One region of the Thermoanaerobacterium sp. PSU-2 genome, then DNA from elsewhere that is predicted to be linked to it. Evidence: riboswitches for the same ligand, from Rfam matches in the RefSeq annotation. Region 1 holds a riboswitch; each other region holds the start of a gene.
The links. Region 1 has a riboswitch for S-adenosylmethionine ahead of metA (homoserine O-acetyltransferase MetA). Riboswitches for the same ligand answer to the same signal wherever they lie in the genome.

Region 1 (7,694 bases):
TTGGCAGTGGTAGAGTGACGATGGAAATGACGATTTCCGAGAAACATCTAAATATCTTTGAGATTGCTCACGGCGGTGTACTTTTTTCTCTCATGGATACAGCTATGGGAATTGCCGCAAAGACGATGGGGAAAAACATGGTGACTCTGGAGATGAATATAAACTATATAAAGCCCTTAAAAGCCAAAGACAGAATCAAGGCAATAGGGAAGATCATCCACATGGGCAAGACGACTGCTGTTGCAGTATGTGATGCATACAATCAGGATGGCAAGCTTGTGGGATCTTCCCGCGAGACATTTTACTGCATAGATTAAATGGTATACAATAAAAATAAGATGAAAGGAGGCTGTGAAAATGAATTTTGATAGCTTTTTGTACAATACAAGACCTTTTTTAAATTATCTGTTTGATTTTTATAGCAATTTAGATGACATGAAGTTAAGCACCGTCATAAAAGATGCTGGAAATGCTGACAATGTGTCGATTATCGTCGTTGACATGATAAACGGTTTTTGCAAAAGTGGGGCTTTGTCAAGTCCTCGAATAGGAGGGATTATAGAACATATAAAGAGCCTCATTAAAGCTTCGTACAGGATGGGCATAAAGAATGTGATGTTTGTAAATGATGCCCATGCGAAAGGTGCAACAGAATTTGCTGCTTATCCAGAGCACTGTATCAAAGGAACAGATGAAAGCCGTATCGTAGAGGAGCTTTTAGAGGTAGTCAAGGACAAGCCAAATGTGTACGAGAAAAATTCGTTAAACGTGTTTTTCGGCGGAGAAGATGGTGATGGAAATAAGTTCTTGAGAAAGATATTTGATATGATAAAAGGAGGCAAATCTACATTTATTATCGTAGGCAATTGCACTGATTTGTGTGTATATCAGACAGCGATTTCTATAAAGATGATTGCAAACGCCAATAATTTAAGCGCCAATGTGATTGTGCCTGAAAATTGTGTTGAGACTTACGATATAAGCGTGAAGACAGCGGAAAGGCTTAAAATAGTTCCACACGATGGTGACTTAACGCATACTATGTTTCTATACCACATGAAGCTTAATGGCATAAATATCGTAAAAGAACTGTTGGAAGAATAAAATAAAAAGTTTTAAAGAGCTCTTTAACGTATAAAGGGCTCTTTTTATTAATAAATATTTATAAGATATTTATATTTTATTTATCAGTTGTAATGCTTTTGTAATATTGATAATATATAATGGATTTATAGAAAAATGGCTGTTTTAGATGAATGATGAAGAATTTTGTTGCAAATTGCTTTTTATTGTGAGGGATCTTAGGAGGGGATTTCAGTGCCAAAACCTTTAAACGAAAACGCAAGATACATGGCAGGACTTGACGGACTACGTGCTTTAGCTGTGCTTGCTGTCATTGGATATCATCTTAATCTGACTTTTTTGCAGGGTGGTTTTTTTGGCGTCAGCATATTTTTTGTGTTGTCAGGGTACTTGATAACAAATATAATTGCATCAGAATGGGAGAAAAACAATAAAGTTGATTTAAAAAATTTTTGGAAGCGCAGAATGTTGAGGTTGTTTCCAGCTCTTTTTATTATGGTAATTGTAGTCGTCTCTTATGTTACGCTTTTCGATGCTTCAAGGCTTTCATCTATTAAAGGCGATGCTATAACAAGTTTGCTTTATGTCAACAATTGGTGGCTTATATTTCATAAAGTATCTTACTTTGCTAAGTTTGGACCACAATCGACGTTTGGCAATCTATGGTCACTGGCTGTTGAAGGACAGTTTTACCTTATTTGGCCGTTAGCATTGATTGTGGCACTTAAGTATATAAAGAAGAAAAAGTATATCTTTGTTATCACTTTGCTGCTTTCTGCGCTTTCTGCTTTGGCAATGGGTATGATGTACATTCCAGGAATGGATCCCAGCCGTGTATATTATGGCACTGATACGCGCGCTTTTGGGCTTCTTTTAGGCTCAGCTTTAGCGTTGATTCTACCCAGCAACAAATTTTCCAACAATGAAGCTAAAAGAAAAGTATTGATTTATGATATGATTGGCTTTTTGGCAATAGTTTCGATTTTTGCTATGCTTATGTACGTCAATCAATACGATCCGTTTGTATATAGAGGTGGCATGTATTTGCTATCTGTAATAACTGCTGTGGTGGTAGCTGTGTCAGCACATCCTAAAAGCTTGTTGGGGAAAATATTAGGATGCGCTCTATTAAGATGGTTGGGGGCAAGGTCGTACGGAGTGTACCTTTGGTATTTTCCGGTGCTTATTTTGACGACACCAACTGTGGACACGAAAGGCTTTGATCCTATTCGGGCGCTGCTGCAGGTATTTATGATCATTGTTATTTCTGCCTTTTCATGGAAATACGTGGAGGATCCAATAAGACACGGCGCACTTAAAAAAATCATAAACGACTTAAAATCATTGAGGTTTGAAAAAGGGAAAATACTACCTACACTTAAAACATCTGCTTTAGTTTCATTATCCGTATGCTTAATGGGCACTTTTATTGCAGGTATGAGTGGAATCATACCGGCCAGCGCATCAGTTTCGTTAAATTCAGGTTCATCAAATATTGCATCAGATTCACCATCTTATGTAGGAAGTAGTAGCAATATTAGCAGTGATGTGCAGGACTACAATGATAATTTGCCAGATAATAGGAGAGATATTAAGTACTATCCGTATAAAGGCGGAAATTCAAACTCAGCAGTATCAAATAGCGGTGATTCCACAACCAGCCCTGTACAGGATGGAAAGGGTATAGCCATAATAGGTGACTCAATATTGATAGATACAAAGCCTTACTTGGAAGAGATGTTGCCGGGAATCACGATTGATGGCAAAGTAGGAAGACAAATGTATCAAGCAAAAGATGTCGTGAAAAACCTCAAAGCGAAAGGAAAAATAGACACATTGATAGTTGAGTTGGGGACAAATGGGCCTTTCACTGAAGACCAGCTTTTATCGCTTTTAAAGAGCGCAGAGCCTGTAAAACGCGTAATATTGGTAAATGTCCGCGTCCCACGCCCTTGGGAAAGCATCGTCAATGAGACGTTGTCAAAAGTGTCTTCAGAATATCCCCACACTACTTTAATTGATTGGTATAAAGCCAGCTATGGACATGATTCATTCTTTTCACCCGATGCGGTTCACTTAGAGCCCAGTGGTGCGAAGTATTTTGCTTCACTTATAGCAAATGCGGTAAAAGAAGAAAATTAAAACGATGTAAAAAGGCTGCATTTTGCAGCCTGTAATTATTCTAAGACTTTTCGAATCTCGTTTAGCTTTGAGTTATTTTTGTACTTCATGTATATATAGAAGGGTATGCCGCACATAAGCATTATAAATCCGTACATGACAGTCTCGGCTCCAGACCCGTATATTGTCCACATGGCGTATGCAAAGCCTAAAAGTGGAATAATGGAATTCTTTATAAAGCCTAATACGCTGACGTTTTTGTCTCTTTTTATAAGAAGCATCATTTCAGATGCGGCTGTAAAAGCGTACACAGGTAGGAAAGACAAAGTTGCCAGCAGTATTATAAAATTAAACGCAGAAACCAGAGATTTTGTATAGTTCATCAGCAATAGCAGATTTACAAGCACCGATCCTATGATCAATGATACGTGAGGAGTCTTGTATTTAGGATGTACTTTTGAAAAAATCTCTGGAAATAGACCGTCTTTACCAGCCGCATAAGCCACACGAGCTGTAGATAAAAGCCATCCGACAGTTGTGCCAAGCACACTTACGACAGAGCCTACTATTATGACATTCGCAATGTTTTTCCCTAAAAACTGTTTGAGGATGTCGGCTATTGGAGAAGCGCTTTTTGCAAGCTGGCTTTGTGGCATTGCACCCATTGCCGAAAGGTTTATGGCAAGGTACATCACTACAGCTATTAATATTCCGAATATGGTGCTTAACTTTACGTTTCTTTCAGGGTTTTTAATTTCTTCAGCGGTTATTGACGCAGTTTCAAGTCCTACAAACGCCCACAGCGTTGAAGTTGCTGCTGCAGACAAAGTATTCATGCCTTTTCCTGCAGGGAACAATGGCATTACATTGCTTGACTTGAAATGTACTGCTGATACGATTATGAAGAATAAAAAAAGACATACTTCAAACACAGTTATTGTTGTTTGAGTTGAGCCAGCCTTTTTTACACCTATTATATTGATTATCGTAAAAATCCATAAGATTCCACTGGTGTACAGAAAAGCGGCTAAATGATTTTGCGATAAAATCGGGAATAAAGCGCTTGAGTAACTGGCAACTGCAATGACAACGGCAGCGTTTCCGATCCATGAACCATTCCAGTATAACCACGCATTGATAAAACCTATAAAGTCTCCAAAAGCTAATTTTGAGTATTCATACGGGCCACCGGCTTTTGGAATCCTTGAACCTAAATTTGCAAATGATAATGCCAACAATATTGATCCGATGCCTGTAACAAGCCATGCCAGTATTGTTGCGCCAGGACCTGATTTAGATGCAAGTGTAGCAGGAAGCATGAATATGCCGGAACCCATCATGTTACCTGTCACAAGTGCTGTGGCGATAAATAGGCCAATGTCTTTTTTGAGCTTTTGTGTTTTGTCCATATAGTACAATTCCTTTCTATAAATTTTTGAAATAGCATAATTAAATTAGCACAGGAAAGTGAAAAAGTCAATGAATAATTTTGCAAAAATGATATAAAAAATGCAGGATATAAAATCAAGTTTTATAACCTGCATAAATCATATTTATTCAATTGAATTCACATCGTATGGTGTTTTTTGGTATACATAGTAATTTAACCAGTTAGAAAACAATAGATTTGCATGGCTTCTCCATTTTACAATTGGCTCATTGTTAGGGTCATCTCCCGGGAAATAGTGTTTTGGTATTTTTATAGGAATGCCTTTTTTTAAATCTCTTTCGTATTCAGATTTTAGAGTCAAAGGATCGTATTCAGAGTGACCTGTCACAAATATCTGCCTGCCAGATTTTGATGCAACTATGTATACGCCTGCCTCATCTGATTCAGAAAGTATTTCAAGGTCATCTACAAGCTCTATATCTTCTTTTCTGACTTCCGTGTATCTTGAATGGGGCGCATAAAATTCGTCGTCAAATCCCCTTAATAAGTCGACATTTTTTTTGGAAACCTTATGCAAAAATACGCCAAACATTTTTTCTTTCAGTGGGTATTTAGGAATCCTATAATGGTAATAAAGACCAGCTTGAGCACCCCAGCAAATGTGAAATGTTGAAAATACATTGTGTTTGCTCCATTCCATTATTTCTTCAAGCTCATGCCAATAATCAACATCTGAAAAGTCCAAAGTTTCCACTGGTGCTCCGGTTATTATGAGACCGTCAAATTTTTCATGTTTTACGTCATCAAATGTTTTGTAAAAAGCTTCTAAATACTCTGGCGCAGTGTTTTTAGATTTGTGTGATGCTGCATAGAGAAATTTTAAATCGATTTGCAGTGGATTGTTGCTAAGTAGTCTTAATAGCTGTGTTTCTGTCACACTTTTTGTAGGCATCAAGTTTAAGATGGCGATCTTAAGAGGGCGTATATCTTGATGAATTGCCCTTTCTTCAGCCATTACGAATATATTTTCTTTAGCTAAAATATCGATGGCAGGTAGGCCATTTGGTATATTGATGGGCATTTGCAAACCTCCTTCAATGTAAAAAATAAAACGCCTCAGAGATGAGGCGTAGATAATCACATCTACTCATCTCCCAAAGCTATAAGCTTTGCAGGAATTAGCACCATTTTCATAAAATATGACGGTTGCCGGGTTTCACAGGGCCAGTCCCTCCACCACTCTTGATGAGTTTTGATTTACGATATTAAATTGTTAAAATAATTATATATTTATTGAAGTTTGATGTCAATAATATGAAGGACACTTTTCGCTAATTCTTATATTGACAACTGTTTGTTTATGAATAGCTTAAAATAATCCAATTTGTGGCTTTTATTTAGTATGTTTTGCAATTATAATTGAATTTAGAGGTGAAAGAAATGTATGATGCAATAATAATAGGTGGAGGACCTGCAGGATCTACATTAGGAAGAAAGCTGTCTAAAGAAGGATATAAGGTATTGTTGATAGAAAAGCATGTTTTTCCAAGGTACAAAGCCTGCGGTGGCGGAATAACGAAAAGGTGTTACAAATTATTAGATATTGATATAAGCCAATACGTAGAAGATATTACCAATGAAATTATCTTTAAATTTCCTAACGGCAAACAGACTGTTTTGCAGACTGGTGAGCCTATAATATATCAGGTAGATAGGACTAAATTTGACAAATATTTAATAGATAAAGCAGCTTATTATGGGTGTGAAATACATGATGGTGAATTATTTTATGACTTTTATCAGCATGATAAGGGACTTGTCGTTGTGACAGACAGGGGTGAATATGAGACAAAGGTTTTAGTAGGTGCAGACGGAATAAACAGCAATGTGGCACATAAAGCGAACTTAATAAATGGCAAAAAAGGCATAGCACTTGAAGGTGAAGTATACGTCGATAATAGCTTAATCGATGGATTAAAAGGAAAAGTTGTGGTGGATTTCAACGCAATAAGATATGGGTATGGATGGGTATTCCCTAAAGGTGATAGATTGTCTATTGGTGTCGGGACTTTTTTAAACAAAGTTTCAGACATAAAAGAAATGTTATCTAAAATGATAGAGGAAAATGTGGACGGAAATATAAAAGACTGCAAAATTTACGGGCATCAGTTGTCGTTTCCTGATGGGAGCGATGGTGTATTTAATAACGATAGAATAATATTGATTGGAGATGCTACAAGGCTTGCTGATCCATTTACAGGCGAAGGAATATACAATGCTTTGCTTACTGCAGACATATCATTTGATGTTCTAAAAAAGCATTTCAGTGGAGAATGTGGATTGGATGAATACACTCTTAGACTCAATAGAGAAGTTGTGCCAGATGTTGGTTGGGCATATAGATTAGCGCAATTTACGTACAATAACATGGATTTCATAGAAAAATCAGTAAGATATTTTCCTAATGTGCTATCATACTTTGTAGATATAATGATGGGTGATAATACATATAAGAATTTTAAATTAAAAGTTCCAATGTATTCACTGCGGGTAATGACTTCTAAGACGAAAATTAAAGTAGAAAAAAACGTGTCATGAAGTAATTGACTTTAAACTGTAGTTAAATTAAACTATTTATAGGTAATACCCCTTATGAGTATATGAAAGGAGAGATTAAATATGGGTTTGTTTGGTTCAAAAGGTGAAACTGTCACGATTGATGTCAGAGGCATGTCATGCAACCATTGCAAAATGACTGTAGAGAAAGCATTAAAAGGTCTTGATGGAGTATCAAAAGCGACAGTAGACTTGGATAAGGCTAATGTCACTGTAACATACGACCCTAAAAAAGTTACTATAGATGACATGAAAAAAGCGATTATTGACGCAGGATATGAAGCTTAATATTTTCATGTATGTTTAACCGCTAATGCGGTTATTTTTTTATATTTGCTGTATAATAAAGTTAAAAAAATGTTATTTACAAAAAGCTTTTTTTGCTATATAATAATTACATAAAATCCAATCGGAATAGTATAATTTAAAGGAGAGGATATAATGTCAAAGATTGCAAAAAGCCTTACGGATTTAATAGGCAATA
Region 2 (7,694 bases), on a different contig from region 1:
TATAGCACCGTTTCCATTTGCCATGTCTTCTACATCCATTCTGTCTTTAAAACCAGATGGATTAAAAATGGTGGATATTGATGTGTTACTGTCGCTTAAGTCCACATCCAAAACATTGATATTGATGAAACCATCTGTCGTAAAATATGTAATGTTTTTTTCTGTAACACCTTTACTTAATATTTGCTGGCTTTCATTTGAAGTTATTACGGTGTAAGCATCTGCAGCAATACCATTCATAAAAACCGATGAAAAAATGATTATTGAAGATATACACATGCTTATAGCTTTTCGGTACTTCACGAAAATCCCTCCTATGTACTTACTATGTACTTAGCAATTGTTCTTTAAAACTTATCTTCGGCAATTTAGCGCGGTTGATAAATTTTCCATACCTATACAACCATATTGTACCTTTTGTATATTACAGCCGTGTTACAATTTCATAAAATAAAAATAAAAACTAATATTATTATTGCCTAAATTGTGTATAATGATTATAAAAGATAAATGGAGCATAAGCGAAAGATATTGAAAAAATGCCAAATTAACTGATGGAAACCGGCTAAAATGAGGAATAATAAATCTTGTGAAATTGATAGATTTCAACTATAATCAAATATGTCGCGAGACGCCGGGGTGTAGCGCAGTTGGTAGCGCACGTGCTTTGGGAGCATGGGGTCGGGGGTTCGAGTCCCTCCACCCCGACCATTATTGGTCGTATAGCTCAGCTGGGAGAGCACCTGCCTTACAAGCAGGGGGTCATAGGTTCGAGCCCTATTGCGACCACCATTTCTATTTGTGAATATTTTTTCTCATTAAAATAAAATAATCATGGAGGGATACCCAAGTGGCTAAAGGGGGCAGACTGTAAATCTGTTGGCTGGTGCCTTCGATGGTTCGAATCCATCTCCCTCCACCATGAATACAAGGCTAAAGGGCCTTTTTTTATTTTGCCTTTCAAGATTTCCTTATCATAATGATTTTTAAAGACATCGATAAAAAATTTCCCAAATCCTATTGACATAAAAAATAATTGATGTATAATAATACTTGTGAAGGGAAAATAGTTATTAATAGAAATAAAATATTAATAGCTTATCCAATGTATGATTGACTAAGAAGAATAGATGAGAGGTGTGTACATATGTCGTTGGTAGGTAAGAAAGCTCCTGAATTTAAGTTAGACAGCACAAAAGGTCAAATATCCTTAAGCGATTATAAAGGTAAATGGGTAGTGCTTTTCTTTTATCCACTTGACTTTTCGTCAGTATGTTCGACAGAAATACCTGAGTTTAACAGGATGAAACCTGAGTTTGACAAGCTCAATGCTGAGCTATTAGGTATCAACACAGATAGCGTTTATTCACACAAGGCATGGATAGATAGCCTCGGTGGTGTTGATTTTCCGCTTTTATCTGATTACAACAAAGAAGTCACGAAGCAGTATGGAATACTTATTGAAGATGCTGGCATAGCATTAAGAGCTGCATTCATCATTAACCCTGAGGGAATTGTTGATTACGAAGTTGTACATGAGCCAGTAATCGGCAGAAATGTCGATGAAATATTGAGAGTGCTTAATGCACTTCAAACAGGTCATGCTTGTCCTGTAGGTTGGAAACCAGGGGACAAAGTATTAGATTAAAAAAGGAGGAGATTTTTAAATGAGAGAAATGACGACAAAAAATCTAAGCGATGCATACGCAGGTGAAAGCCAGGCTCACATGAGGTATCAAATTTTTGCTGATGTGGCTGAAAAGGAGGGTAAGCCAAACATAGCAAAGCTTTTTAGAGCCATATCTTATGCCGAATTAGTCCATGCTACAAATCACTATAAGACATTGGGAGAAGTAAAAGACACAGTATCAAACCTTGACAAGGCTATAGCAGGTGAGACATTTGAAGTAGAAGAAATGTATCCAGCATATAAAGCCGTAGCAGATTTGCAGGAGGAGAAATCTGCAGATAAAAGCTTCAACTATGCTCTTGAAGCTGAAAAGTTACATGCTAAGATGTATACAGATGCAAAAGCAGCGGCACTTAAAAATGAAGACATAGCTATTTCTAAAGTGTACATTTGTCCTGTTTGCGGATATACGGCAATTGATACGGCTCCAGAAAAATGTCCAGTTTGTGGAGCTCCAAGAGATAAGTTTGTTGTTTTCTAAAAGGCATAAAACCCCTTCATTATCATATATTAACTTTAAAGTGCTTGACAGTCGTCAAGCACTTTTTCACTTTCTAATTGACTTATTAGTTGTACTGTGATATTATATTTTAAGTTAAATAAGTGAAACTCTTATCAAGAGAGGTGGAGGGAAGAGCCCTGTGAAGCCCGGCAACCTGTCTTACGACAAGGTGCTAATTCTCGCAGAAGTTTACTTCTGAAAGATGAGGGTGGATGTGCCTCTTCTTTTGGAGAGGTTTTATTTTGTTTTAGGTCTTTTATGTGATTTAAAAAAGGAGGATACAGATGAAAAAGTATTTTACTTCAGAATCAGTTACTGAAGGACATCCAGATAAAATTTGCGATCAGATATCTGATGCTATTGTAGATGAGATCTTAAAAAATGATCCATATGCGAGGATAGCCTGCGAGACTGCTGTTACAACAGGTATGGTATTGGTGATGGGAGAAATATCCACAAAGTGTTACGTTGACATACCTAAAATCGCAAGAAAAGTCATAGAGGAAATAGGATACACTCGTGCAAAATACGGCTTTGATGCAGATACATGCTCTGTGCTTACATCAATAGATGAACAGTCTCCAGATATAGCATTGGGAGTTGATAAGGCTCTAGAAGTTAAAAAAGGCATCTCCTACGATGAGCTGGAAGAACAAGGCGCTGGAGACCAAGGCATGATGTTTGGATACGCATGTACAGAGACGCCTGAGCTTATGCCTCTTCCAATATCATTAGCACATAGGCTTGCTCGCAGATTAGCAGAGGTAAGGAAAAATGGCACTTTAGATTACCTAAGACCTGATGGCAAGACACAGGTGACGATTGAGTACGTTGATGACGTGCCAAAGAGAGTTGATTCAATCGTCGTATCTACACAGCATTCACCAGATGTGGATCATGATAAGATTGAAAATGATGTAAAAGAGTATGTAATAAAACCTATCGTTCCACCAGAGCTTATTGATGATGATACGAAGATATATGTAAATCCGACAGGAAGATTCGTAGTTGGCGGACCGCAAGGAGACAGTGGTCTTACAGGAAGGAAGATAATAGTCGACACTTATGGTGGATATGCAAGACATGGCGGCGGTGCTTTTTCTGGCAAAGATCCATCGAAAGTAGACAGATCTGCTGCGTACGCTGCAAGGTATGTAGCGAAAAACATCGTAGCTGCTGGGCTTGCTGAAAGGTGTGAAGTTCAATTGGCGTACGCTATAGGCGTAGCTACACCATTAGAAGTCAATGTAGATACTTTTGGCAGTGGGAAAATATCTGATGAAGAGATATCAGAAATAGTTAAAAAAGTATTTGATTTGAGACCTGCTGCTATCATAAGAGATCTTGATTTAAGAAGGCCTATTTATAGACAAGTTGCAGCATATGGACATTTTGGACGTACAGATCTTGACCTTACATGGGAGAGAACTGACAGAGTTGAGATACTGAAAAAACTTGCTTTCAATAAATAATAATTTTAAAGCCCGGAGTTTCCTCCGGGCTTTGCGGCTTGTATATTTATATTTATAGCCGCGATTTTTATAAAAATTGTACGCTCCGCTACTTTTATTATAGCATAAATTAGATGGCGATTCCATTGCTTTCTCTATTTTCTTTTTCGAGAATTTGTGTCTTTGTTTTAACCAAATTTTCTAATGCTGAAACAAGCATTTGGTTGTACTTTGCATCGCACTCTTTCAAATCTTGTATTGCTTCAATAGCATTTTTAGCTTTTCTATACTGTCTATCGTTTGTCATTGCGTCGAAAGAATCACACACTGCTACAATCTGTGCGCCAAACGGAATGATTTTTAAACCATAAGGATAGCCTGTCCCATCAAGCCTTTCATGATGATATAGCACAGTAGATGTCAAATATGCAAGTGGTGTTAAGGCTTCCAGTATATCGGCGCCGTATTTGGGATGCAATTTCATGACGTCGTATTCCAATTCTGTAAGTTTATCTGGTTTTGCAAGAATACTAATCGGAATCATCACTTTGCCTATATCGTGCAGCAATGCACCCTTGTATATCGTTATTTTTTCCTTTATATTAAGCCGCATCATGTTTGCTACATTGTATGATAACTTTGCGACTCTTATGCTGTGCTTGTACGTCTCGTAATGGTAGTTTTTTAGCGACATCAGAAGATGCGACATCAGTTTTTCTTCATCATAATTCATCTCATTTTTCCCCTTTTTTCGACAATTAATATTATATTATAATTTTTTGCACCAGTCAATAATTTCATACATTGTAATAAAATTCAAAAAAAAAAAAAAAAAAAATTCGGAAAATTTTTAAACACATATCCATATATTGACTTTGAAGTTGTTATTTTATATAATAAGTACAAACATAAGTTCGTAAAGGAGTAATGGAGATGAAGGATTTTGATATACCTGATGTCTACATTGCCATATTGCCTTGCTATCTTGATGATTACGGAGATGGGACGGAATTAATAGACTTAAATGGCAATGTATTGCGTATAAAATCCAGTGTCAAAAGTTGTCTAAAGAGGACTTTGAAAAAGTATGCTGTAGATTTAAGTGCCATAAAAGAAAAGTACGCCAAAAGCCTTGGCATTAAAAATACTTTTCCAATTCCTATAGCTTCTAACTTTACGCTTGTGCAATTAAAAGTTAGAATTCCAAAGGTGGCAAAGGATGTATCTTACGGATATGTATGCTATGAGAAGATAAAAGAGATAGAGGAGCATTCTACGTATTGCATTGTAAATGTTGGTGACGCTAAGATAAAAGTATATCAAAAGAAGATTACGATCGAGAAGCACTTGAGAGATGCTGCCATGATAAAGACTTTTTTTGCTAATTTAAGTCCATTAAACTTTGAAAGTAACAGCTCTATGTATAATCTACCAGCAACGAAAGCAGACATAGCTCTTTTGTATGAAGAAATCGTGAAGATAAAGTACAAAATTGAAAAAATATGATGCGCGCTTCAAATATCTATGAAAATAATATACAATTGTAGATAGAAAATAAAAAAGTAGGGATAACTATGGTTGAAATAATAGGTACTGTTGAGGAAATAATTTTTAAAAACGAACAAAATGGGTACGCTGTGTTAGAACTTAATTCGAAAAAGGATACTATTACAGTAGTAGGATATATGCCTTTTGTTGGGATAGGTGAGACGCTTAAAGTTGAAGGCGAGTGGATGGTACATCCTGACTATGGGGAACAGGTGAAGGTCTCAAAGTACGAGACGATAGCGCCGTCGACATTGTATGGGATGGAGAGATTCTTGTCATCTGGACTCATAAGAGGTATAGGTCCTGTCATGGCGAAAAAAATCGTCTCAAAATTCGGCGTCGATTCTCTAAACATCATAGAATCTCATCCGGAAAAGTTGTTGGATATACCTGGAATAGGCGAAGAAAGAGTAAAGATGATATCAGAATCTTATGAGCAGCAGAAGACATTGAGGGACGTGATGGTTTTTTTACAAGGTTATGGCATCTCCACTACGAATGCAATTAAGATATACAGGCAATACGGCGATGATTCTATAGAACTCATAAAGCAAAATCCGTACAGATTATCGGATGAAATTTTTGGGATTGGCTTTAGGACGGCTGATAAGATAGCTCGAGCAATGGGCGTTGACTTGCATTCCAGCTATAGGATTTCATCTGGCACAAAGTATGTTTTGATACAATATGCATCAAATGGTCATACGTATGTGCCACTTGAACTTTTGCTTAAAGAAACAGCAAGGCTTCTTGAAGTATCAGAAGAAGAAGTTTACGATTCATTGGTTCTTTTGGCACAAAGCGAAAAAGTGAAGTTTGAGACATTTGAAGATGGTTCTCACGGTGTATATTATATACCGTATTTTGTAGCTGAAAACAACACTGCAGATAAGATTTTAAACATGACGCTGACAGATGTAAAGCCTGAGGATATTGATATTGAAAATGAAATATGGAAGATAGAATCAGATATGGGGATTCACCTTGCAGACAATCAGCGGATTGCAGTTTTAGAATCTGTCAAGAACTCAATTCTCGTCATAACAGGTGGACCTGGAACGGGAAAGACTACAATAATAAATTTCATAATAAAGCTTTTTAAAAAATTTAAAAAATCGGTAGCGTTAGCTGCGCCTACAGGGAGAGCTGCAAAGAGGATGACCGAAGCTACAGGGTTTGAAGCGAAGACGATACATCGCCTCTTGGAGTACTCATACACAGAAGAAGAAGGACGAGGCTTTGGCAAAGACGACAAGAATCCATTGACAGAAGATGTCATAATAGTGGACGAGGCTTCGATGATAGATATATTGCTTATGAATGCTCTACTTAAAGCTATCCCATTAAGCTCAAGGCTTATACTTGTAGGTGATGTCGATCAGCTTCCATCTGTTGGAGCTGGCAATGTGCTTAGGGATATCATAGATAGCGGCTTGGTAAAGGTGATAAGGCTTAATAAGATATACAGGCAAGGGAAGGAAAGTTTGATAGTAGTAAATGCCCACAAGATAAACAATGGCGAGTATCCTGTGCTAAACGATAAAGAAAATGACTTTTTCTTTATAAATGCTTCATCGCAAGACGAAATTTTAAATACTATATTGGATTTATGTAAAAGGCGGTTGCCTGAAGCGTATGGATTCAACCCATTTACGGATATTCAAGTTTTAAGCCCTATGAGAAAAGGCTTGATAGGCGTTATAAACATGAACAATGAACTGCAAAGGTGCTTAAATCCTTCAAAAAAAGGACTGGATGAAAGGCAGATGAAAGATTTTACTTTCAGAGTGGGAGACAAGGTGATGCAAATAAAAAATAACTACAAGATGAAGTGGACAAAAGGTGATGAAAAAGGCGAAGGTGTCTTTAATGGCGATATGGGTATCATAGAGTCTATCGATAATGATTCGCAGGAGCTTACTGTCTTATTTGATGATGATAAAAGAGTTGTTTACGATTTTGCAGATATAGATGAACTAAGCCTTTCTTACTGTGTGACTGTCCACAAAAGCCAAGGAAGTGAATTTCCGGCTGTCATCATGCCTATGAGCTTTGGACCGCCTATGCTTCTCACCAGAAACCTTCTTTACACTGCTGTAACGAGGGCTAAAAAACTCGTGGTAATAGTTGGACAGGAAAAATATTTAAAAAGCATGATCGACAACAATCTCATATCAAAGAGGTATTCAGGGCTTTTGCCTAAACTTAGGAAAGTCCTTAAATTTATGGTGGAAGAAAGTTGATTAATTTCACGAATGTTAAATAAATTTTAAGATATGCCGATATAAAGATTAAATAGATGGACGGAAGGATGTACTATGATATTTCTCGATTTGCTATTTCCACCAAAGACAAATTGCATACTGTGCGGAAAGGTGATAAGAGAAGGAAAGATATGCCTTGACTGTGAAAGCAATTTACCGTTTATTGTTGGTAATAGGTGCGTTGTTTGTGGAAAGCCTATCATAGATGGCGACAAATGCCCCGACTGCATGGAGACAAA
Region 3 (7,694 bases), on a different contig from region 1:
CAATTTTGCACGATATTGGCATAAAGAATGCTGAGGAAAAGTATGGCAGCTCGTCTGGTAAATATCAGGAAATAGAAGGACCGCCGATTGCAAGAGAAATAATGCTAAAAAATAATGAAGATGAGGATATTATGGATAGAGTTGCATACATTATAGGTGGACACCATACGGCGTCTAAAAATGATGGAGTCGATTTTCAGATAATATGGGAATCAGATCTTTTAGTCAACATCGAAGAAGACGAATTGTACAAGGATAGAGAAAATGTGTCAAGTATTATTGAGAAAAATTTTAAGACACAGACAGGCAAGATGATTGCAAACGATATGTTTCTAAGCTAAAGCTTGATAATATGTATCATATGGTATAAAATATGAGATGTAAAAAAAGATTGGAGGTTTACATATGACAAATGTATTAAACTTTGATTATTCAAATGCGCTAAACTTTGTCAATGAGCACGAAATATCATATCTTGAGAAGCAAGCGCTTCTATCATTAGATATGGTGCTTAACAAGACAGCTCAGGGAAGCGATTTCCTTGGATGGGTTGATTTGCCTAAAGATTATGATAAGGAAGAATTTGCTCGCATTAAAAAAGCTGCAGAGAAGATAAAATCAGATTCAGATGTACTTGTGGTTATCGGTATTGGTGGTTCATATTTAGGTGCAAGAGCAGCGATTGAGATGCTTACACACTCGTTTTACAATGTTTTACCGCAATCTGTTAGAAAAGCACCAGAGATATACTTTGCAGGAAACAGCATAAGCTCTACATATCTTCAAGATTTATTAGAAATATTAGAAGGAAAAGATGTTTCTATAAATGTAATATCGAAATCTGGCACTACTACAGAACCAGCTATAGCTTTTAGAGTTTTCAGAGATTTCCTGGAGAAAAAATACGGAAAAGAAGAAGCAAAGTCAAGGATATATGTTACGACAGACAGGCAAAAAGGTGCCCTTAAAAAACTGGCTGACGAAGAAGGATACGAGACTTTTGTGATTCCTGACGATGTAGGTGGAAGATACTCGGTTTTGACGGCTGTAGGTCTGCTTCCTATAGCGGCTGCAGGAATAAATATCGATGAAATGATGAAAGGTGCATACGATGCATCTATAGTCTTCAAAAAGCCGGACATCAAAGAAAATTTAAGTATGCAGTATGCTATTGTAAGAAATGCTCTTTACAGGAAAGGAAAATCAGTTGAAATTTTAGTCAACTATGAGCCAAGGCTTCACTATTTTTCAGAGTGGTGGAAACAGCTTTTTGGTGAAAGTGAAGGAAAAGATCACAAAGGAATATATCCTGCTTCAGTTGATTTTTCTACAGATTTGCACTCAATGGGACAATTCATTCAAGATGGCAGCAGGATAATGTTTGAGACTGTCATAAATGTTGAAAGACCACTTAAAGAAATAACTATAAATGAAGATAAAGATAACATTGACGGGCTTAATTTCTTGACAGGCAAGACAGTTGATTTCGTAAACAAGAAAGCTTTTGAAGGTACGGTGCTTGCTCACAATGACGGCGGAGTGCCTAACCTGATTGTGAATGTGCCTGAGATATCGGCTTACAATTTTGGATACCTTGTATACTTCTTTGAGATGGCTTGTGGCATAAGCGGTTATTTAAATGGCGTTAATCCGTTTGATCAACCAGGCGTTGAAGCGTACAAGAAAAACATGTTTGCACTTTTAGGCAAACCAGGTTATGAAAAAGAGAAAGAGGAATTGGAAAAGAGGCTAAAGAGATAGTTATGAAAGATATGCCGATTGGCATATCTTTTTTTGTCAGAATGATTTCATGTATAATATAATATGTGATAATTGTTTTTGGATGGTGATGAAATGGAAGTTGGCATATCGACGGCTTGTTTTTATCCTGTCTATCTTACAGAGGAAACGATTCCTATAATAGCTAAAATGGGCATAAAGAGTGTGGAAGTTTTTTTGGAATCTTACAGCGAATATGATGAAGATTATTGCAAAGCTATGAGGGATGATTTAGATAGATACGGCATTGAAGTTAATTCAATACATGCTATAGGCACTCAGTTTGAACCGCAGCTTTTTTCAGCAACTGAAAGGCAAAGGAACGATGCCTCAAAGATGCTTATTAAAGTCTTGAAAGCAGCAGAGATACTTAAGGCAAAAATATACGTTTTTCACGGACCTGCTGTTAAAAAAGATACGACGCCTAATATTGATTTTGACAAGATTGCGAAATATGTGGATTATATAGCTGATACATCAGGAGAATATGGGGTTAAATTTTCTTGGGAAAATGTCTATTGGTGTTGGTTTGCATATCCAGAATTTGCTACATTCATAAGACAGTCTGTGAAAAGCAGAAATGTTTATTTTACATTGGATATAAAGCAGGCGATGAAAAGCAAGAAAGATCCATTTGAATACTTAAAATCAATGGGAGATAAACTCGTTAATGTCCATTTATGCGATTACGATGATTGCGGCAATCTGTACCTTCCAGGCAGAGGGAGCTTTGACTTTGCAAAGCTTAATAGAGAGTTAAAAAAATTAGATTACAATGGCTCTATCATAATGGAAGTCTACAGAAACAACTATAAGGATATTGATGATTTAAAAGAAGGCATTGAATACCTAAAAAGCATCTTTGAAAATAAAGATAAGGGGGACTAAACCCTTATCTTTAAGCTTTTCCTGGCACCATCTGCTTTATTTCGCTTGAATCTAAGGCGATGCCATAGCCATACGCCTGCGTAGAGAAATTCAGTTCAGCTTGTTGCAATGGTATGCCTTTGATAGTGACATTTTTAAGCTCACCTGTGCCTACACCTCTTTTAGCACATTGAAACAAGTAGTTGACGCCTTGAGGCATAAGTCCAAACATTCTGGCACCTACTGTATCTGTTGCTACAGGATCTGTTCCTGCTATTATCATGTTTGCATTGATAGGCTTTCCTTCTGATGGCCCTGTGCCTATCATCGCTTCTTGACCGCTTAATATCGTAAGATCTATAGATATTTTTTCAGCCATAGCCCTTATGAAATTGTGAAGGTCATCGTGTATGCCTAAATTTTTTTTGGGAAATCCATGTATTTCTGCGGGAGGCCAGCTTAAAGCTATGTTTTTTATTCCAAGCGATACTGTAGCTTCTTCGTGCATTTTCATTTGAGTGAATGAAATTAGTACATCCATTTTTTCATAAAGTTCATTTACTTTTGTTGATTTTAAAAGACAGTCGTCCAGCAGCAATTCTACGTAAGGACCGTAATTTAGATCTACAAATTCTACGCCTTCTTCTGAAATGACTTTATCAAATCCATTGTCAGATAAAACTTTAGGCGTAGGATCTCCACCAGAGCCGGCGGCAATCACAATCCTGCCAGGATTTTTAGACTTTACGTATCTTATAAGGGCTCTCAATGTATCTGGTCCTACTATCGTACCGCTTTGAGGAGGCTTGCTTTTAACGAAATTTGGCGTTATTACAACGGTATTACCCGTTTCGATTAGATTTTGCAAAGGTAATAAGTTTAAAGCGGTATTTAAGTTTTGTATCTCATCAGGGCCAGATGCTATTGCTACTACTGGTTCTACAATTTTTCTGTACCTCATAAAATCACCTCATATATATGATTTGCATTTTATGAAAAATTAAAATATCTAAGCAAAAAGCCTAAGTAATTTTAACATTTCAACAAATATTTCATTGACAATTGTACCAGAGGACGGTATCATATAATTTAATAAATTAATATAGTAAACTCTTATCAAGAGTAGCGGAGGGACTGGCCCTATGAAGCTCGGCAACCGGATATCACGGTGCCAATTCCAGCAGCATATCGCTGAAAGATGGGAGCAAAAATATCTCTTCTTTTGGCGAAGAGTTTTTTTATTTTAAGGAGGGGTCGTTTTGCGAAATTCTGAAAATTTGTGCCAGAAACTTAAAAATAAGCAATTTGTCATAACCGTGGAGATATCGACGCCAAAAGGAGCTGATATTTCGAATTCTATTGAAGAAGCGAAAAAATTATATGGAATAGCAGATGCATTAAATATAACTGATTGTCCTATGGCAAATATGAGAATGAGCCCTATTGCATTGGCACATCTTTTGCAAAATCATCTAAATATAGAAACCATATTTCACTTAACGTGTAGGGACAGAAATCTTATTGGCCTTCAAGCAGAGCTTTTGGGTGCGTATGCTCTTGGAGTCAGAAATATCCTTGCCCTTACAGGAGACGATCCAAAACGAGGTGATGTGCCACAGGCAACAGGCGTGTACGACGTAGATTCTGTAGGTCTTGTGAAGATAGCAAAGTCGCTAAATGATGGCTTTGACTACAGCGGAAATAAGTTGGAATCATCTACAAATTTTTGCATAGGGACAACAGCAAATCCAAATGATTTAAGACCTGAATCAATAGAAAAATTAAGGACGAAAATAGAATGTGGAGCATCTTTCATACAGACTCAGCCTGTCTACGATGATGAGATTTTATACAGATTTCTTGATGCCGTAGAGCAATTTGATATTCCGGTTTTAGTAGGGGTGCTACCCCTTAAAAGCTATAAGATGGCTGTTAACTTGAACGAAAAGGTGCCTGGCATCGAGATACCTGAAAAAATAATAGACAGGTTGAAAAACGGTGAAAAAGGTGAAGGGACAAAAATTGCAATAGAGTTTATAAACAAGATAAAAAATAAAGTGGGTGGTGTTCATATCATGCCACTTGGCAAGACAGATATAGTTGTTGACATTGTAAATGGCGTAAAGAACATGAGACAAAATGATATAGAAGAAGTATTGTAGTCATCATAAGGAGATGTTGCAATTGGATATTTTTAAGAATTTAAAGAATAGCATAATCGTCTTTGACGGAGCAATGGGCACTATGCTTCAGAAAAAAGGACTTAAAACAGGAGAATGCCCTGAATATTACAATCTCTTACATCCGGATATTGTGTACGAAATCCACAAGTCGTATATTGATGCAGGGGCAGATGTTATTGAGACAAATACATTTGGCGCCAATAGGATAAAATTAAAATCTTACAATCTTTCAGATAAATTGCCTGAAATAGTCAAAAGCGCAGTACAGATAGCCAGAAAAGCTGCTGGTGATAAAGCCGTTGCTCTTTCTATAGGGCCTATTGGCGAACTGATGGAACCTTTTGGCAAGCTGACATTTGACGAGGCTTATAGTGCCTTTGCAGAGGTTGCTGTAGAAGGGGAAAAAGCCGGTGCTGATTTGGCACTTATTGAGACTATGTCAGATATATTAGAAGCGAAGGCGGCTATTCTTGCTGTAAAGGAGAATACTAATTTAAAGGTAATTTGTACCATGACGTTTCAAGAAGATGGAAGGACGCTTATGGGGACAGACCCTGTTACAGCAGTAGTAAGTCTTCAAGGGCTTGGCCTTGATGCCATAGGTGTCAATTGCTCTACGGGACCTGACATGATGGCAGACATAGTGAAGAAGATGGCTGAAGTTTCAAGGATACCAATTTTGGCGCAGCCAAATGCAGGAATGCCTCATTTAGAGGATGGATTGACTCTTTACGACATTACGAAAGAGAAATTTGCCGTCGAGTCAAAAAAGCTTTTAGAATGCGGGGCATCTATTGTTGGTGGTTGTTGTGGGACGACTCCAGAATTTATTAAGCTTTTGAAAGCTGAGATACATGATACAGAGAAAAAAACTGCCGTGAAAGAATACACAGCAGTTTCATCAAATACAAAGACTGTTTTCATAGGCAGCGATTATCCTGTGTGTGTAATCGGCGAAAGGATAAATCCTACAGGAAAGAAGAAATTGAGTGCAGCTATCAAAGAAGGCAATTATAATCTGATCTACGATGAAGCTGTATCGCAGGAAAAACTTGGCGCAAGCGTACTTGACGTGAATATCGGTGTGCCTGGCATAAACGAAGAGGAATTGATGCCTAAAATCGTTTCGCAGGTACAGAACATCGTCAATGTGCCATTGCAGATAGATAGTAGCAATGTAAAGGCGATTGAAAAAGCGGTAAGGATAGTCAGAGGTAAGCCTATTATAAATTCTGTCAGTGCAAAAGAGAAAAGTTTACAAGAAGTATTGCCTATTGTCAAAAAATACGGCACAAGTGTTATAGGACTTACAATAAGTGATGACGGTCTTCCTAAAAATGCAGATGAAAGGCTTAGAAACGCTGAGAAGATTGTAAAAGCCGCTTTAGAGTATGGAATACCAAAAGAAGATATAATAATTGACTGTATCGCACTTACAGTGTCATCTGAGCAGACAGCAGCAATAGAAACATTAAAAGCCATCAATCTTGTTAAGTCTAAGCTTGGAGTAAGTACGGTCATAGGACTTAGCAACGTATCTTATGGATTGCCTGAGCGGCAACTTATAAATACTGCATTTCTTGCGATGGCGATATCATACGGCTTAGATGCTGTTATAGTCAATCCAAATGATAAGATAACAATGGATATATTGAACGCTTCGATGGTCTTATCATCAAGGGATAAAAGATGCGAAAGATACATAAATACATATAAGAAAGATGATGGGATAAATAAGACGCAAGTATTATCTGTAGGGAAAAAAACAGATAGTAATGCAAGCGAGATGCTTTACAGAAATATATTAGATGGCAAAAAGGCTGATATAGATAGATTAGTGATGGAAATACTTAATGAAGGAGTAGAACCATTAAGCATAGTAGATAATACGATAATACCTGCGCTTAAAGATGTAGGAGATAAGTATGACAAAGGGATATATTTTCTTCCACAGCTTTTAAATTCTGCTGAAGTTGTGGAAAGCGCTTTTAAAGTTTTAAAGGAAAAAATGCCTAAAGGGATGGGCTCAAAAGGGAAAATAATACTGGCAACAGTTGAAGGTGATATACACGATATAGGGAAAAATATAGTAAAAGTGCTGCTTGAAAATTATGGCTATGAAGTCATAGATCTTGGTAGAGATGTCAAACCGTCTATAATTGTAGATGAAGTAAAGAGGACAAATGCAAAACTGGTAGGGCTTAGCGCCCTGATGACAACTACGCTAAATAATATGGAAAAGACCATTAAAATATTAAGAGAAAAATATGATATAAAAATAATGGTAGGCGGTGCCGTACTTACAAAAGATTATGCTATGAAAATCGGAGCTGATTACTACGGAGCAAACGCACAAGAAGCTGTAAGGATAGCAGATAAGGTGTTTAGTGAAACAAATTAAAGCCGGAATGACCGGCTTTTAAAATATCTTTTTGCTTCTTAAGTGTTCTTGCACCAGATCCAAAGTCTCTCCAAATCTCTGGAAGTGTACAATTTCTCTTTCTCTTAAAAATCTTAATGTATCTTTTACACAAGGATCGTCAGTTAGATTTATAAGGTGTTCGTACGTTGCTCTCGCCTTTTCTTCTGCTGCCATGTCTTCATGAAGATCCGCGATTACGTCGCCTTTGGCCTGGATATATGCAGCACTCCATAGCATACCTGTCGTATCGCTATAGAAAAGAGCTCTATCGTGCTCTGTGTACTGTTCTCCGAGGCCTTCTCTCCTTAGCTCTTCTACTGGTACGCCTTTTAACAGTTTAAAGACCAATGTGGCAATTATTTCCAAGTGGCCAAATTCTTCTGTGGATATGTCTGTCAATGTTCCCTTTGCTTGTCCTGTAGGCATTGTGTATCTTTGAGTTT
Region 4 (7,694 bases), on a different contig from region 1:
CTTTTTCGAAAAATTCTTTGTCATATTCATCCCTCATTTCATTGTAAAAATAAATATTGGTTAAAATTTTATGTTGATAGATATCAAACGCATTACAAGATTTAAATTTACTTTCCGTTAATTTAATGACGTGCATCATACTTTGTATAATTTTTATATAACTTCACTTTGTATTGTATTAACTTGTTTATTATCCACTTCATTGTCATCATGCAACACTTTGAAGAGACTTTCTATTGTACACATTTTTTTGTTTTCTAAACTTTCTATAAACCTGTTTATATCATTATCAAAAAGCTTGAAAACAGCCGCAAAAGTATTTCCATCATAAACAGACTCATTAAACGAAGCGCCATTATCAGTAAAAAATTTTAAAATATTTTTTATATTAAACTTGTAAAATGGTTTAAGTTTTATATAAAATACATCTGTAAAACTACCATTAAAAACTGAAATGCGTTTAGACGTATGATTCGTTTTTATATCATAATTCAATAGTATATCTATTAAATCTGCAACAACCGAATCACCTGTAGGCATTTGTCCTGCACCTTTTCCAATAAAAATTAGCTCTTTAAAACTGTCTCCTCTCAGTATAACAGCATTGTTTACATCACCAACACTTGCTAAAATGTTGCTATCTTCTATCAATATAGGCTCTACACTCGCATAGACGTTTCCTTTCTCGTATTTAGCCCATGCAAATGGTTTAATCTTGTATCCCAATTTTTCAGCATAATATATATCGTCATTTTTTATTTCATTTATACCATATCTCAATATTGAATTAGCAGAAACATCAGCATCGAATGCTTTTTTTATAAGAATCACAAGCTTATACAAAGCATCGAATCCTTTTATATCGTAATCCGGATTGCTTTCAGCATAACCTCTTTTTTGAGCTGATAAAAGTGCTTCATCATATTTCATTCCCTTTTCTGTTATTTGCGTCAATATGTAGTTTGTAGTACCGTTTATTATCCCTCCTACGAAATTTATTTCATCGGTTATTTTGAGCCTCTCAATTTGATGTATAATGGGGATTGCTCCAGCGACACTTGCTTCAAATTTCAAAAATACACCATTTTCATCTGCCATTTTTCTAAGCTCGTCTCCATATTTTGCTATTAACTCTTTGTTTGCAGTAATTACATGTTTTTTAGAAATTATCGCCTTTTTTACGTACTCGTAAGCAGGATCAATTCCTCCCATTACTTCAATTATTGCACTTATTTCGCTATCACACAAGATTTCGTTAGCATCAGTTGTTAGTATTTCATCTACACCATTAACATTTCTCGGCTTATCAGGATGCTTCACTAGTATTTTTTTTATTTCGGGATAAAACCCCGTTTTTTGTTTTATATGCTGTTTTCTTGATGCGACTATTTTATAGACTCCGCTTCCTACTGTTCCAAATCCCAACAATCCAATCTTAAATTCCATGTGGCATACCTCCTAAAAATTTTTGGCCCTCTTCAATGAGAAGAGGGCCAAAATACGCCACTCCTCTCATCTCTCAGGTTTTCCCTGCAGGATTTGGCACCAAACGCATATAAATGCCGGTTGCCGGGTTTCATCGGGCCAGTCCCTCCACCACTCTTGATAAGAGGCCTTCAATATTCTCTTTTAAATTTGTTGATATTTATATTATCACTTTATACGCTAAGAATCAATACATATTTTTAGATTTTTTATCTTTTCCACATTTTCTTACATCAACATAGTACCTTTTAGTTAAAAGATTCAATTTCGATCACTTACATTTCCCTTCTGCCTTCTAAAGCCCTTGACAGTGTTACAGAATCTGTGTATTCGAGGTCACCGCCTACCGGTACACCATGTGCAATTCTTGTCACCTTTATTCCAAAAGGTTTTATAAGCTTTGCGATGTACATTGCAGTTGCCTCGCCTTCTATGTCTGGATTTGTAGCTAATATTATTTCATTGATTTCAGCATCTTTTATCCTCTCCAACAGCTCTTTTATCTTTATATCCTCTGGACCTATTCCATCCATAGGCGATATTGCACCGTGAAGTACATGGTATAAGCCTCGATATTCCCTCGTCTTTTCCATCGCTACTACATCTTTGGGATCGGAAACTACACATATGGTATGTGTATCCCTCGTCTCATCACTGCATATACTGCAAAGCTCACTGTCAGTAAAGTTATAGCACTTTTTACAGTATCTTAAATTGTTCTTTGCCTCTAAAATAGCATTAGACAAGTTAACAACATCGTCTAAAGGCATATCTAAGATGTAAAACGCCAGCCTCTGAGCTGTCTTGCGTCCAATGCCGGGAAGTCTTGATAATTCATCAATAAGCCTTGACAATGACCTCGAATATACGTTCATTAATTAATTCACCTCAGAACAAGCCAGGTATGTTGAAACCTCCTGTTATTTTTCCCATCTCTTCTGCAATCATCTTTTCAGCACTTCTTAAAGCTTGATTTACTGCAGCCAATACAAGATCCTCCAGCATCTCTACATCGTCTTTGTCAACGACATCCGGATCGATCTTTATGCTTATAAGCTCCTTTCTGCCATTTGCCACTACCTTTACAGCTCCACCGCCTGCAGACTCCTCAACCGTCTTGTTTTCAAGCTCCTCCTGCATTTTCTTCATTTGCTCCTGCATCTGCTGCGCTTGCTTTATCATGTTATTCATGTTGAAACCGCCAGGAAATCCTCCTTTAGCCATCCAAATACCTCCTAATTAATTTTGTATTCTCTCTTATTTATATGCTAATTTTGACTCAGTAGTGATTAATCAATCTATTATTTCTACATCGCCAAAATATTTTCTTACTGCCTCAATTAACTGTTCATCTTCATTTTTTTCTTCTGTAGCAAAAACTATGTTGTAATCATTACCTGTCAGTCTTTTAATAGCATCTTTGATGTAATCTTTATTTTCGATTTTATTAAGCTCTTCTTTGTAAAACACATGCTCCTTTGGATATTCTATCACAAAATTGCCATCTTTCAAATACGGTTTGCCTAAGCTTAAAAAAGAAAAAATCATCGGTCTGTCTTTCTTTATCATGCTTAATAGTTTTTTGAAAACTTCATTCACATTTATCTCAATGCTCTTATCTACTTTATCAACTATATCATCAGTTTTTTTCGCTTCTTTTTTTACCACTACATCATCAAAAGCCCTCTCAGATTTTAAAGTTTTATCATCAGCGACAATATCCTTCTCTACAGATGGCATTACTTTTCCATTTTTAATCACATTTTCCAACATACTTAGTCTATCTAAAATACTGTCCATATCAGGTGAGATTTCCGGATTTATAAGCTTAAGCAATGTTATCTCCAGCATTATTCTTGGAGATTGAGCATATCTTATTTTTCCCTGAAGATCTATCAATTTCTCTAACACATTTGATAAAAACGCCATGTCAAATAAAGAAGCCTTCTCAATTACATCATTTATCTCTGTTTCTAATATCTCTTCTGACTCATCACCACATGTCTTATATACAATCACATCTCTCAAAAAAGACAATAAAGCCTTCACCAAATTATTTACGTCTATGCCGTAAAGCATCAACTTATCTATCTGTTTTATGGTTTCTTTTCCATCTCTATCGTTTAAACTATTCACTAAAGCAAACAATGTATCATCATTTACAGTGCCAAGTATATCACACACATCATCATACGTTAAAACATCGTTGTATGAAGCACACTGCTCAAGTATGCTTATAGCATCCCTCATAGAGCCATTTCCATGCTTTGCAATCAGTGCAATTGCTTTACTGTCTATTTTTATTTGGCTGTCTTCAGCTATCTTCTTTATATTCTGTGAAATAACTTTCGATGATATCCTTTTAAAGTCAAACCTTTGACACCTTGACAAAATAGTTGCAGGTATCTTATTTGGCTCAGTTGTAGCCAGAATAAATATCGCGTGTTGCGGAGGCTCTTCAAGCGTCTTTAAAAGGGCATTAAAAGCACTGCCAGACAGCATATGGACTTCATCGATAATGTACACCTTGTACTTACATGAAGAAGGAGCATATATGACGTTATCCCTCAATTCCCTTACATCATCAACGCTGTTATTCGATGCCGCATCTATCTCTATTATGTCCATGAGAGAATTGTTATTGGCAGACTGGCATATCTGACATTTGTTGCATGGCTCCCCATCTACGCTATTAGGGCAATTAACAGCTTTTGCAAAAATCTTTGCAACACTTGTCTTGCCTGTACCTCTTGTACCGCAAAAAAGATATGCATGTCCTATTCGCCCACTTTTTATCTGATTTTTTAAAGTCCTGACAATATGATTTTGCCCCAAAACTTCCCCAAAGCTTCTAGGCCTATACTTTCTGTACAGTGATTGGTACATAGAAAAACACCTCATTTACTTAATTGTAACAAAAAAAAGGATACTTTTCTATATCCTTTTAGTTTGCTACTTCCGTTTCTACTTTAATCCTCTCCATCTTTTTTCTGTCTCTCATGTATATAGATATTACACTGTCAACAACCCTCGGATTAAACTGGGTGCCTTTGTACTTCAATAATTCATTTACAGCCTCGTCAAAGGAAATCCCTTTCCTATACGATCTATCAGATGTCATGGCATCGAATGAATCTGCCACACACAGTATCGCAGCAATCAATGGTATGTTGTCGTCATTAAGCCCAAATGGATATCCTTTCCCATCGTATCTTTCGTGGTGTTTTTCAATTCCATCCATTATATCCTTAGATAGTCCAATTGGTTCCAATATTTTTCTAGATATTTTTGGATGTTGCTTTATCTTGTCGTACTCATCATTTGTAAGCTTGCCAGGCTTGGTAAGTATACTGTCAGCCACCCCTATCTTTCCTATATCATGCAACAGACCAGCAATTCTTATCTTTTCTATTTCATCTTTTGGCAGTCCCATGCTTTCGGCTATAATTGCAGCGTACTTCGAAACTCTAAGCGAATGCCCCTTTGTGTATTTATCCTTTGCCTCAACAGCATGAGCCAAAGCGTCGATGGTCCTAAAGTACCAATTCCTCATGTCGTCATACAGATTTGCATTTTCTATGGCAACAGACACACTATCAGCAACAGATCTCAACAAGCTTATATCATTGGCAAGCTTTGAAGTTGTTAATATATTTAAGATTCCCACAGCCTTATCTTTAGATATGAGTGGAACAGCTATCACGTTTTTTACATTTAATTCTTTCAATCGCAAAAGCAAATTATCATCTATCGGGAATTTATTAGGATCCAAAACAGTAATCTCTTTTGAAACAAGAAGCTTAACATTTTCATCCGACGACAACGACAACTCTTTTAAAAGAGGCATGTCTCTCAATTCCCCTGCTGCTACCATAAGCTCTAATCTTCCTGACTCATTTATCGTCCTTATGGTACAAAGTGGTGAAGAAAGAATGGTGGATATTTTTTCAGCAATAGAATATAAAACATCTCGAGGTTCTAAATTTTTAGTCAACAATTGCGTCACATTTCCTATGGCCAGAATCTGCCTATTTCTCTCCATTATCTCTTTTTTCGCATTATTGTAATCAGTTATATCCCTCGACAAGCCTTGAATTCCCAATATCTCATTTTCATTGTTCTTTATTACCTTGGCTCTCGTTTCTGTAAGGAGTATTGAACCATCTCTTTTTTTGAATTTTATTTCCGCCATGCTTATTCTGCCATTCATCAGATCTTCCATGATCTTCTTATCGTCGTCATGAACGAATTCTGTGATTTTTCTGCCTGTCATCTCGTCTGGCATATAATCTAAATACCTTACTGATCTATTATTAATAAACTCTATATTATATTCACTATCAGTAAACCAAAGAATATCTGAAATATTGTCTACCAACGTCCTATACTTTGATTCCGATTTCTCAAGCTCGTTTGTCACAGCTTCCATCTGCTCATAAGATGCCTCAAGCTCTGCATAGTAATCTTGCAATTCGTTGTTTTTCTTTAAAAGCTCCTGAGACTCCCTTTTTAACTCTTCATAAGTTGACTTTAGCTTATGTGACATTTCTCTGAAACTTCTTGATAACTCTACAAATTCTTCTGAAACATCTATATCGATATTATAATCGTATTCACCATCTATTATACGTTTAACGCCTTCATTCAACTTTTCTATTGGATATGACAAGTGCTTTGACTCTGTCATTGCTATAAAAGCCGAAATAAACAATATCAAAAAAGAAGCAAATATGTTATTGCCTATGCCTTTTACTATGTGGACAAACGAAAGTAGATATACAAAGACTGAAACTCCGAATATTATGACGAACAAGCGATTGCGATAACTTCTAAACATAAATACCTCCCTAAGCAGTAAAAGTCACTATTAGTATTTTCGACAATGCGCAAAAAAACTTTACACAAATTTTAAATATCAGAATATTTTTTTGATAAAATATTTTTTATGTACGTATTAAAATTTTTTAGTAAAATATAATAAAATAAAAAGGCCGCACACCCGACTCTGTCATGTTACCATAAGCGTTACATAAGCAGTTAACTCCACTCAAGCACTCCCCCGGCACATGGAAGTATTTGCTTACCGTTGCTTCCTTCCAGACCTGGCGGGGTTCACAAATTTCCATTGCGGAGGACTTGAATATCATAATCACTTACTTATGCCAGCCTTACAGTAATCATGCCTCGGCTCGGGAATTCGACCCTGCTATAGCGGATTGCAGGTTACAGGGCACCGCTACCTCCCCATCTAGTACGGCCATGTAAGTCCTTTTCAACTTACAACATTATTTTGTGCAATGCAAGACCTATTATACATCGTCTATATGTAAAAATCAACACATGGATTGAAATTTTTAATGGATGTTATGGATTAAGATGGGAATTACATTTAATGGCGGAGAGAGAGGGATTCGAACCCTCGGTACCCGTTTTGAGGGTACACACGATTTCCAGTCGTGCGCCTTAGACCAGCTCAGCCATCTCTCCATGATATTTCCATGGCGGAGAGAGTGAGATTCGAACTCACGAGGCGGGAATCCGCCCACTCGCTTTCGAGGCGAGCGCTTTCGACCACTCAGCCATCTCTCCAGATTACCTTAGTCTACTAAAAAAATCATTTATCAGTTTTTTGCACTCATCTTCCATGATGCCAAAATAAACTTCTGCTTTTTTATTTAAAAGATCATATACAGTGCCTGCAGCACCGCTATCACGGCTCTCTGCGCCTATATACACTCTTTTTATTCTGGACTCTATTATCGCGCCTGCGCACATTGGACATGGCTCTAATGTGACGTACAGCGATGCACCATTAAGTCTCCAATCACCAATGCTTTTGCAAGCATCCTTTATAGCATTGATCTCTGCGTGCTGCGTCGCATCTTTTTCTGTTTCTTTCAGATTATGGCCTCTACCGATGATGATGCCATCTTTAACTACAACTGCACCAACCGGCATCTCTCCAAGCATAAAGCTTAGTATAGCCTCATCTATAGCAGACTTCATAAATTCGTTGTACATCTTAATCACACAAATGGTGCGCCCGAGAGGACTCGAACCTCCGGCACACGGTTTAGGAAACCGTTGCTCTATCCTGCTGAGCTACGGGCGCATGATTTATATTATAAATAAAATTTCAAATTTGTCAATATCATAGTGGTGCGCCCGACAGGATTCGAACCCGTGGCCTTTTGATTCGTAGTCAAACG

Region 2: linked by a shared signal. The riboswitch ahead of metK (methionine adenosyltransferase) and the one ahead of metA (homoserine O-acetyltransferase MetA) in region 1 are both predicted to bind S-adenosylmethionine.
Region 3: linked by a shared signal. The riboswitch ahead of BVF91_RS07790 (methylenetetrahydrofolate reductase) and the one ahead of metA (homoserine O-acetyltransferase MetA) in region 1 are both predicted to bind S-adenosylmethionine.
Region 4: linked by a shared signal. The riboswitch ahead of BVF91_RS10130 (homoserine dehydrogenase) and the one ahead of metA (homoserine O-acetyltransferase MetA) in region 1 are both predicted to bind S-adenosylmethionine.

Annotation. Positions count from the first base shown of each region.
Region 1 covers NZ_MSQD01000004.1:12,482-20,175, reverse strand. Annotated here, with positions in the region: gene BVF91_RS04240 (PaaI family thioesterase) at 1-317, shown strand, start outside; gene BVF91_RS04235 (cysteine hydrolase family protein) at 358-1,104, shown strand; gene BVF91_RS04230 (acyltransferase family protein) at 1,318-3,225, shown strand; gene BVF91_RS04225 (APC family permease) at 3,261-4,613, opposite strand; gene metA (homoserine O-acetyltransferase MetA) at 4,758-5,675, opposite strand; SAM riboswitch class I at 5,739-5,846, opposite strand; gene BVF91_RS04215 (geranylgeranyl reductase family protein) at 6,035-7,192, shown strand; gene copZ (copper chaperone CopZ) at 7,274-7,498, shown strand; gene cysK (cysteine synthase A) at 7,652-7,694, shown strand, end outside.
Region 2 covers NZ_MSQD01000001.1:229,370-237,063, reverse strand. Annotated here, with positions in the region: gene BVF91_RS01345 (phosphodiester glycosidase family protein) at 1-303, opposite strand, end outside; tRNA gene BVF91_RS01340 (tRNA-Pro) at 636-711, shown strand; tRNA gene BVF91_RS01335 (tRNA-Val) at 717-792, shown strand; tRNA gene BVF91_RS01330 (tRNA-Tyr) at 837-922, shown strand; gene BVF91_RS01325 (peroxiredoxin) at 1,148-1,648, shown strand; gene BVF91_RS01320 (rubrerythrin family protein) at 1,668-2,171, shown strand; SAM riboswitch class I at 2,300-2,401, shown strand; gene metK (methionine adenosyltransferase) at 2,477-3,664, shown strand; gene BVF91_RS01310 (HD-GYP domain-containing protein) at 3,774-4,376, opposite strand; gene BVF91_RS01305 (hypothetical protein) at 4,577-5,149, shown strand; gene recD2 (SF1B family DNA helicase RecD2) at 5,218-7,434, shown strand; gene BVF91_RS01295 (ComF family protein) at 7,510-7,694, shown strand, end outside.
Region 3 covers NZ_MSQD01000008.1:52,632-60,325, reverse strand. Annotated here, with positions in the region: gene BVF91_RS07810 (HD domain-containing protein) at 1-341, shown strand, start outside; gene BVF91_RS07805 (glucose-6-phosphate isomerase) at 406-1,761, shown strand; gene BVF91_RS07800 (sugar phosphate isomerase/epimerase family protein) at 1,855-2,667, shown strand; gene BVF91_RS07795 (DUF362 domain-containing protein) at 2,678-3,607, opposite strand; SAM riboswitch class I at 3,757-3,851, shown strand; gene BVF91_RS07790 (methylenetetrahydrofolate reductase) at 3,906-4,808, shown strand; gene BVF91_RS07785 (homocysteine S-methyltransferase family protein) at 4,822-7,230, shown strand; gene BVF91_RS07780 (manganese catalase family protein) at 7,249-7,694, opposite strand, start outside.
Region 4 covers NZ_MSQD01000012.1:79,379-87,072, reverse strand. Annotated here, with positions in the region: gene BVF91_RS10135 (DUF1003 domain-containing protein) at 1-24, opposite strand, end outside; gene BVF91_RS10130 (homoserine dehydrogenase) at 154-1,446, opposite strand; SAM riboswitch class I at 1,510-1,612, opposite strand; gene recR (recombination mediator RecR) at 1,761-2,360, opposite strand; gene BVF91_RS10120 (YbaB/EbfC family nucleoid-associated protein) at 2,374-2,709, opposite strand; gene dnaX (DNA polymerase III subunit gamma/tau) at 2,779-4,371, opposite strand; gene BVF91_RS10110 (HD domain-containing phosphohydrolase) at 4,430-6,322, opposite strand; RNA gene ffs (signal recognition particle sRNA large type) at 6,477-6,742, opposite strand; tRNA gene BVF91_RS10100 (tRNA-Ser) at 6,879-6,972, opposite strand; tRNA gene BVF91_RS10095 (tRNA-Ser) at 6,985-7,074, opposite strand; gene BVF91_RS10090 (nucleoside deaminase) at 7,078-7,506, opposite strand; tRNA gene BVF91_RS10085 (tRNA-Arg) at 7,521-7,597, opposite strand; tRNA gene BVF91_RS10080 (tRNA-Arg) at 7,643-7,694, opposite strand, start outside.